Regions from separate parts of the Clostridium moutaii genome, predicted to be linked through region 2. Evidence: predicted binding sites of a transcription regulator. Region 2 holds the regulator's gene; each other region holds the start of a gene.
The links. Region 2 encodes Rex, which represses fermentation and respiration genes when NADH is low (regulators of the CRP and FNR family bind a similar motif). Its sites were predicted from a motif close to ATTGTTAANNNNTTAACAAT; they were not measured.
Positions count from the first base shown of each region.

Region 1: a site for Rex is predicted at 1,523-1,542, ahead of fdhF (formate dehydrogenase subunit alpha). Genes of this name have one in related genera too.
Region 3: a site for Rex is predicted at 1,503-1,522, ahead of AB8U03_RS03710 (acetyl-CoA C-acetyltransferase). Genes of this name have one in related genera too.

Region 1 is NZ_JBGEWD010000001.1:271,419-274,710, reverse strand. Features, by position in the region: gene AB8U03_RS01480 (TSUP family transporter) at 1-309, opposite strand, end outside; gene AB8U03_RS01475 (NAD(P)-dependent oxidoreductase) at 420-1,373, opposite strand; gene fdhF (formate dehydrogenase subunit alpha) at 1,566-3,292, shown strand, end outside.
Region 2 is NZ_JBGEWD010000004.1:118,799-122,090, reverse strand. Features, by position in the region: gene AB8U03_RS06100 (ABC transporter ATP-binding protein) at 1-651, opposite strand, end outside; gene AB8U03_RS06095 (redox-sensing transcriptional repressor Rex) at 923-1,555, shown strand; gene AB8U03_RS06090 (short-chain-enoyl-CoA hydratase) at 1,781-2,560, shown strand; gene AB8U03_RS06085 (acyl-CoA dehydrogenase) at 2,645-3,292, shown strand, end outside.
Region 3 is NZ_JBGEWD010000002.1:199,226-202,517, forward strand. Features, by position in the region: gene AB8U03_RS03710 (acetyl-CoA C-acetyltransferase) at 228-1,406, opposite strand; gene wecB (non-hydrolyzing UDP-N-acetylglucosamine 2-epimerase) at 1,583-2,731, opposite strand; gene AB8U03_RS03720 (MraY family glycosyltransferase) at 2,747-3,292, opposite strand, start outside.

The sequences.
Region 1 (3,292 bases), on a different contig from region 2:
AACTATAGTGTTTAGATATTTAGCATCAATATTTAACATAGTATGGGCACCTATTATAGAACCCACCAAAGTAAAAGGCGCTAGAAATCTTAATATTTTAAAATCTACCTTACCAGATTGTGCAAATTTCATTGAACTGGTAAAAGAGGCACAGGTTGATGAAAATTTATTTGTGCCCAGTGCCATATGAGGAGAAATGCCTGTCATCAAAAAGGCCGGAAGGCTTATTATACCTCCTCCGCCTGCTATGGAATCTACAAATGCAGCAAAGAATGCTGCGATACACAATAATGTGATTTTTATTGTCATCATAACACCACCACCCATAAAGAATTTAAATTGTCAATTATAAACACTTTTTAAAGTATAGAACTCTATACTTTAAAAAGCAACTTAAAAAATAAAAAGGTGAACAGCTATTAACTGTTCACTGAATTAATCGGATTTTTATTTATAAAAGCTTTAATATTATTGCCTAAAAGTTCTACAAGTCTCTGTCTTGTTTCAATACATTTGCAGCCTATGTGTGGAGTTAAGATAACATTTCTCATTGAAAACAGAGGATTATTTAAATCAAATGGTTCATGTTCCTGAACGTCAAGGGCTGCACCTGCAATTGTCTTATTATGTAATGCTTCTATTAGATCTTTTTCATTTATTATAGGACCTCTTGCGGTGTTTATAATAAAGGAAGAAGATTTCATAAGTTTTAATTTATCTTTATCTATGAGATATTTTGTATTTTCTGTAAGAGGACAATGAATTGTTACAAAGTCACTGTTACCTAACAGTTCTTCCAAAGTAACAAATTTTACATTTGCAATTGGTTTTAAACTTCTGTTGTATACTAAAACTTTCATACCCAGATTTAAAGCTGTTTTTATTACCCGCTGACCTATGGCACCTGCGCCAATTACTCCAAGGATTTTGCCTTTTATTTCAGAATGAGATACTTGGAGATCCCTGGTAAAATTATCAAAATCCTTTTCATTTAACATGACTTGCTGCAGAACAAGAGATGAACATAAATTCAATATGAAAGTTATGGCAAGCTGGGCTACGGCATCTGTACTGTAACCGGGCACATTACAAACCATGATGTTTTTTTCACCGGCAGTTTTTGTATCTATATTGTTATAACCTGTACCAGCTTCACAGATAAGTTCTACAGAAGGTGGAAATTTGGATATTAAGTTTCCGTTTAAAGGAAGCTCTTTAGTTACAACAATATTTTGATTTTCAACCCTTTTAAGAATTTCATCTTCAGTACTGCTATTATATAATGTAACTTTAGTAAACTCACTTAACTTTGAAAAGTCAATTTTATTATCAAAATTTATCTTTTCAGAGTTTAAAAATACTGTGTTTTTCATGCTTATCCTCCATGTTATAAGATATTTTAAATTTAGTATAACTTTTGTAAAAGTCCATGTCAAATTATTAATAAGGTGCAATGGTATTTCATAATAAAATAAGATCTATTAATAATTGAAATAATACACCACTTAGTGATACTATTATAATAGATATTTATATAAAAATATAATTAAAATGGGGTAATTATTATGGAGAGTAAAGTTTTAACTGTTTGTCCTTACTGTGGTGCTGGTTGCAGACTGTATTTGATTGTTGAAGATGGCAAGATTAAAAGGGCGGAACCTGCATTGGGCAGAACTAATGAAGGGAGCTTGTGCCTTAAAGGCTATTATGGATGGGATTTTTTAAATGATCCCAAAATATTGACTTCACGAATAAAAAAACCTATGATAAGGAAAAATGGGGATTTAGCAGAAGTCAGCTGGGAAGAAGCTATAAAATATACTTCTGAAAAACTTACGGAAATAAAAAATAAGTATGGTGCTGATTCAATAATGGGTACAGGCTGTTCCAGGGGTCCGGGCAATGAAGCAAATTATATTATGCAGAAATTTATGAGAGCAGTTATAGGAACAAATAATGTGGATAATTGTGCTAGAGTCTGTCATGCGCCATCTGTAGCAGGGCTTGCTAGCGTACTTGGTAATGGCGCCATGTCCAATAGCATTCCTGAAATTGACAATGCAGATTTGATTTTTATTTTTGGTTATAATCCGGCGGAGTCCCATCCTATAGTTGCAAGAAGAGTAGTAAAGGCAAGGGAAAAAGGTGCAAAGATAGTTGTTGTTGATCCCAGAATAACGGAAAGTGTAAGAATTTCAGATCTATGGCTTACGCTAAAAGGCGGTACCAATATGGCTCTTGTAAACGGTTTTGCAAATGTTCTTATAAATGAGGGCTTGTATAATAAAGAGTATGTTGAAAAATATACGGAGGGTTTTGAAGAATACAGTAAAGTATTAAAAAAATACACACCTGAATATGTAGAGAAAATATCAAGAGTCCCAGCAGAAAAGATAAAAAAGGCCATGAAAATGTATGCCGCCGCTAAAAATCCTATGATACTTTATGGTATGGGGGTATGTCAATTTGGTCAAGCTGTGGATGTGGTGAAAGGATTGGCTTCACTTGCTCTGCTTACAGGAAATTATGGAAGACCAAGTGTAGGAATAGGACCTGTAAGAGGTCAAAATAATGTACAGGGCGCCTGTGACATGGGTGCACTTCCCAATGTTTTTCCTGGATATCAAAGTGTAACGGATGAAAATGTAAGGAAGAAATTTGAAAAAGCATGGGGAGTTGAAAAACTTCCAGATAAAATAGGATACCATATAACTGAGGTCCCTCAATTGGTACTTCAAAATCATAAACTAAAAGCATACTATATTATGGGAGAGGATTCTATTCAAAGCGATCCAAATTCAAATGATCTTAAAAAAGCTTTAGATGAATTGGAATTCTTAGTGGTTCAGGATATATTTATGAATAAAACAACTTTGCGCGCAGATGTAATATTACCTGCAACTTCCTGGGGTGAACATGAAGGCGTATACAGCTGTGCGGACAGGGGATTTCAAAAATTTAACAAGGCAGTTGAACCAAGTGGTGATGTTAAGCACGATTGGCAGATAATTTGTGAGATATCTTCAGCTATGGGATATGAAATGCACTATGATAATACAAAAGAAATATGGGATGAACTTATAGGACTTTGTCCTAAATTTGCAGGTGCAACTTATGAGAAGGTAGAAAGCCTGGATGGGGTGCTATGGCCTTGCCCTTCGGAAGATCATCCTGGTACTCCTTATCTATATGAAAATAATGAGTTCAGCACTCCAAGTAAAAAGGGCATTTTATTTGCATCTGAATGGAGGCCTACCCAGGAATCACCGGACAGTGAGTATCCACTCAGCTT
Region 2 (3,292 bases):
TATAACAGTACCCTTATAGACTTTTAAGTAGTCTTCCAGCCATTCTATGGCATCCAGGTCCAAATGATTGGTCGGCTCATCTAATAAAAGTATATCAGGCCTTGTTAAAAGCAGCTTGCAAAGGGCCACACGTGTCTTTTTGCCTCCACTTAGTACATTTATAGGTCTGCTGTATTCATCTTCAGAAAACCCCAATCCTTTTAAAACTTTGCTTATCTCCGCTTTGTAAGTATACCCCCCTCTATTTGTATAAAGTTCTGAAAGAGTGGTATAATCGTCAATTAATTTATTGTGATAATCTTCATTATGAAGATCATAGGGTTCATTCATTAAGGATTCTAGTTTGCTAAGCCTCTTTTCCAAATTAACAAGATCCTCAAATACAGTATACATTTCATCATAAATTGTATTTGAAGAATTTAAAGAGAGATGTTGGGTTAAATAACCTAATGTCTTGGATTTATCTATATACAAATCTCCATTATCGTAACTTGATTTATTTGTCAAAATGTCAAACAAGGTAGACTTACCAGCTCCATTTGGACCTATTAATCCTACTCTGTCTCCTTCATTTATGTTGAAAGTTATATCTTCAAGTATAATTTTTATTCCATAGCTTTTATGAATATTTTTGCAACTTAAAACTATCATAAGTAATAACACCTTCCTTAATCATTAATATTTTACTATGTATGGTGACTTTTTTGTAGTACTATTTGTGTTATTATAGAAATTATAATTATATTTTGTTGAAAACATATAAAAATATAAGAAGGTAGTAAATAAAATAATAAAAAAGAAACTATTGACATATGTTATAATAAAATAATAGTATAAATGATAGAACTAAATCATATAAGATTATTTGCTATAAATAAATATAGTAGTTGATACACTAAATTTTATAAATATGAGGTGCTTTATGGATAGAAAAAAGAATATATCAATGGCTGTTATAAAAAGATTACCAAAATACCATAGGTATTTAAGCGATTTAATGAGAAATGACGTAGATAGAATATCTTCAAAAGAATTAAGTGAAAAAATTGGGTTTACAGCCTCCCAGATAAGACAGGATTTAAATTGTTTTGGAGATTTCGGACAGCAGGGGTATGGATATAATGTAAGTGAATTGTATAGCCAGATATGCAACATACTTGGACTTACAAAATTATATAGAACAGTAATAATAGGAGCAGGAAATATAGGTCAGGCCATAGCTAATTATACTAGATTTGAAAAATTAGGTTTTGAGTTAAAAGCTATATTTGATATAAATCCTAAACTCATAGGTATTAGGATTAGAGATATTGAAATAAATGATATAGATTATTTATCTGACTATTTAAAAGAAAATGTTATAGATATAGGATCAATATGTGTGCCAAGTAATAATGCCCAAAAAGTTTGCGATATTTTAGTTAAAAACGGAGTAAGGGGTATCTGGAATTTTGCTCCCGTGGATCTTATTGTACCAGGGGATGTGAAAGTGGAAAATGTTCATTTAAGTGACAGCTTATTGACATTGAGCTGCCTTTTAAATGATACGGAGTAAAAATCAATTAAAATAGTAAGTTATGAGCTTTAATTTTAGATGATTAAATTAGCGGTAATTATATTTATTTATATTGAAATGTGTAATTTTAAGGTATATAATAATAAATAAAGTAAAGAGATTTACTTTATCTATTGTTATGTATATTTGTGATATTATTAACAATAGTTTGTTAATAAACTGTTTAATTTTAATATAAATATATTTAAAATTGGGGGGATTAATATGGAATATAGGAATATTATTCTTGAAAAGCAGGGGAAATTGGCTTTAATCACAATAAATAGACCTAAGGCACTTAATGCTTTAAATTCGGAAACATTAAAAGAAATAGATAGTGCCATAGATGACATTGGAACAGATGATAGTGTACTAGTTGTAATAATTACGGGAGCAGGTAAATCTTTTGTAGCTGGAGCAGATATAACAGAGATGAAGGATCTTAATTCTGTTGAAGGAAGAAAATTCGGCATACTGGGAAATAAAGTTTTTAGAAAACTAGAGAATCTAGAAAAACCTGTTATAGCAGCGGTAAATGGTTTTGCACTGGGCGGTGGATGCGAACTATCATTAGCTTGTGATATAAGAATAGCTTCATCCAAAGCTAAATTTGGACAACCGGAAGTAGGTCTTGGAATTACTCCAGGTTTTGGTGGAACTCAAAGGCTTGCAAGGACAGTGGGGTTGGGTATGGCTAAGGAACTTATATATACTGCAAAGATGATAAAAGCTGAAGAAGCTCTTAGAATAGGATTGGTAAATAGAGTAATTGAACCAGAAAAATTATTGGAAGAAGCTAAGAATTTAGCAAATAGCATAGCCGATAATGCACCTATAGCTGTTAGAATGTGTAAAGCTGCTATAAATAAAGGTATCCAATGTGGCATAGATACAGCAATAGCTTATGAATCAGAAGTATTTGGGGAATGTTTTGCTACAGAAGATCAAAAAGAAGGAATGACAGCCTTTGTAGAAAAAAGAGAAAAGTGCTTTAAAAATAAATAACTCAGCTGTATTATAGGGATCTTATTTTAAATGTTTACAAAAGCTATATTTTATAGCTTCTAAACTATTTAGGGGGTAAAATAAATGGATTTTGAATTAACAAGGGAACAAGGATTTGTAAAACAAATGGTAAAAGAATTTACCGAAAAAGAAGTTAGTCCAATAGCCGCTGAAATAGATGAAACCGAGAGATTTCCTCAAGAAACAGTGGATAAGATGGCTAAGTATGGGATGATGGGAATACCTTTTCCAGTTGAATATGGCGGAGCTGGTGGAGATACTTTATCCTATATATTAGCAGTGGAAGAACTTTCCAAGGCCTGTGCCACTACTGGAGTTATATTATCAGCACATACTTCACTTTGTGCTTCATTAGTCCAACAGTTTGGTACAGAGGATCAGAAAAAGAAGTATTTGATTCCATTGGCAAAAGGAGAAAAATTAGGTGCTTTTGGATTGACAGAACCTAATGCAGGTACTGATGCCTCAGGTCAACAAAGTCAAGCTATACTTGAAGGAGATCACTATGTTTTAAATGGGCAGAAGATATTTATAACAAACGGAGGAGTTGCAGATATATTTGTAGTATTTGCTATGACAGACAGAAGTAAGGGTACAAGGGGGATATCAGCTTTTATCTTGGAAAAGGGAATGCCAGGTTTCTCCATAGGTAAAATTGAGAATAAAATGGGAATAAGAGCTTCTTCTACTGCAGAATTGGTATTTGAAGAT
Region 3 (3,292 bases), on a different contig from region 2:
AATATAATCTAAAAGTTCTATTTTTTCGCTTAATTAACTGTTTTTACGCAATTTAAGTCAATCTGCATGATTTTAGCCCATGATTACTTATTAAATCTACACATCTTTCAATTTATAATTCAGCTATAATAAATACGCAATTATTATAAAAAAACACAAGGTTTGTGTCCTTTTACAAATCGATTTCTAAAAACACATCCCTTATGTCATCCAATTTTCCAAATAAATTATCTCTCCACTATTATGGCAGTTCCCATTCCACCACCTATGCATAATGTAGCGAGACCCTTTTTAACATCTCTTCTTTTCATCTCATAAAGCAGTGTAGTAAGTATTCTTGCACCTGAGCATCCGACTGGATGTCCAAGAGCCAGTGCTCCACCGTTTACATTTACTTTGCTCATATCAAATTTTAAATCTTTAGCTACAGCTAAACTTTGAGCTGCAAATGCTTCATTTGCTTCTATTAAATCCAAATCTTCAACCTTTAACTTAGCTTTTTCCAATGCCAATTTAGTTGCATAAAATGGCCCATATCCCATTATCTTAGGATCCAATCCTCTAGTACCATAGGAAACAATTTTTGCAAGTGGTTCTATTCCCATTTCCTTTGCCTTATCTGCACTCATTACAACTAATGCCGCTGCTGCATCATTTATTCCTGAAGCATTTCCGGCTGTAACAGTTCCATCCTTTTTAAATGCGGGTTTCAACTTTGATAAGGATTGAGCAGTTGTGCCAAATCTAGGGAATTCATCTGTATCAAAAACTATTTCTCCCTTTTTTCTGTCTTTTATAACAATTGGCACTATTTCATCTTTAAATTTTCCACCCTTTATAGCTGCTTCTGCTTTTTGTTGAGATGATGCCGCAAATTCATCCTGCATTTCTCTGGTTAAGTTCCATTTTTCTGCTATATTTTCAGCTGTAACTCCCATATGATAATTATTGAAGGCTTCCCACAAACCATCCTTTATCATGGAATCCACCAATTTTCCGTCTCCCATTCTCTGTCCCCATCTGGCATTTGGAAGCAAATATGGAGCAGCAGACATATTCTCCATTCCTCCAGTTACAATTATATCCTCATCCCCGGATTTTATAATTTGAGCTGCCAGGCTGACTGCCCTAAGTCCTGAGCCGCAGACTTTATTCAAGGTAAATGCTGGAATTTCCACAGGAATACCTGCTTTTACAGCAGCTTGTCTTGCTGGGCTTTGCCCAAGACCTGCTTGTATTACATTTCCCATTATGACCTCGTCTATAAGCTCCGATTTAATATTGGATCTTTTCACTGCTTCTTTTATAACTGCAGCACCTAAATCCACCGCAGGAATATTTTTTAACGTTCCCCCAAATTTTCCTATAGCAGTTCTTGCAGCACTTACAATAACTACATCCCTCATAACTAATCCTCCTTAATTAAATTATCTATTTTTAATTTACAAAGTTTTCTGTCATCCTCTTTATTATACTAGCTAATTAAATTTTTATCAATGTTTTTTGTTAAAAAAAACACAAAGTTTTTAATATAAATCAGTGCTGAATTTTTAGCTAATTTTCAATTCCACATAAAGAAATTTTATTGAAACTCTTTATACTCATTATTTTGTATATGAAAATACTGCAAAATAGCTGCTGTTATCCTTCTAGATGCCTTGCCGTCCCCATAGGGATTTATGGCTCTACTCATTATATTATATTCATTTGAATTCAATATAAGTTCATTTGCAAGTTTAACTATATTACTCTCATCAGTGCCAACCAATTTTACCGTCCCTGCTTCTACAGCTTCCGGTCTTTCAGTTACATTTCTCAGTACCAATACAGGTTTTCCAAGATGAGGTGCTTCTTCTTGAAGTCCTCCTGAATCAGTCATTACCATATAACATTTATTCATCAAATTGTGGGTTTCCTTGGTATCAAGAGGAGGCAGCAAATGTATTCTTGGAACTTCGCCCAATATTTTATATACCATGTCTTTTACTATAGGGTTCAAGTGTACAAGATAAATAACTTCTACTTCCTCATTATCCCTTGCAATCTTTTTAAGAGCATTACAAATGTTTTGAATTCCCTTTCCCCAATTTTCTCTTCTATGGGCAGTTACCATTATAACTTTCTTGTTATTATAATCTATCTGATTTAGTTCACTATTGTTAAATACATAACCATTTTCTACGGTAAAATTCATGGCATCTATAACCGTGTTTCCTGTAACAAATATTTTATTTTCAAGAACTCCCTCTCTGAGGAGGTTATTTTTAGAACCTGAAGTTGGGGCAAAGTGCAAGTCAGCTATAGCTCCAGTAAGTTTTCTGTTCATTTCTTCAGGAAAAGGAAAGTATTTATCATAAGTTCTAAGACCTGCCTCTACATGGCCTACTGTTATTTTTTTATAGAAGGCTGCCAGAGCTCCTGCAAAAGTAGTAGTTGTATCTCCGTGTACAATAACTAAATCCGGCTTTTCTTCTTCAAATATATTTTCAAGTCCTTGGAGAACCCTAGTGGTTATTCCCGTTAAAGTCTGCTTGCTTTTCATTATATTCAAATCAAAATCTGGATGAATTTTAAAAAGCTCCAAAACTTGATCAAGCATTTGCCTGTGCTGAGCCGTGACACAAACCTTATTTTCTATATTTTCTATCTTTTCAAATTCCTTAATTAAGGGAGCCATCTTTATTGCTTCAGGCCTTGTACCAAATATTGTAATACTTTTGATTTTCTTCATATAAAATCCTCCATTTTACTCTTTATGTTTAAAAAATCCAGCTTTCCAGGCTATCAAAACTAAAATAATCATAACCATAATCAATAGCAAATAAGACCTTTGTGCATTTATCTCCATAGCTATTATGGAAAAGCTGCCAAGAACTGCACTTATAACATACATTATTGCAACAGCCTGTTTCTGTGTAAGTCCCATATCAAGGAGCCTGTGATGTAGATGCCCTCTATCCGCTTGCATAATTGGTCTGCCGTTTATCTTTCTCCTTATCATGGCAAATAAGGTATCATATATAGGTATCCCAAGTGCAAGAATAGGCACTGCTATAGAAAAAGCCGCTGCTGATTTTACAGCTCCTTCAATGGATATGGCTGCCAGTAAAAATCCCAGCAATTGTGCTCCTGTGTCCCCCATAAATATAGATGCCGGATTAAAATTATAGGGCAGGAATCCAATTATGGCTCCTGACAATATAATTGTAAGTATAGCAGCCTCATTTCTGCCATTTAACAATGCTATAATAAAAATAGTTATAGAGGATATGAAAGCAATGCCTGCGGCCAA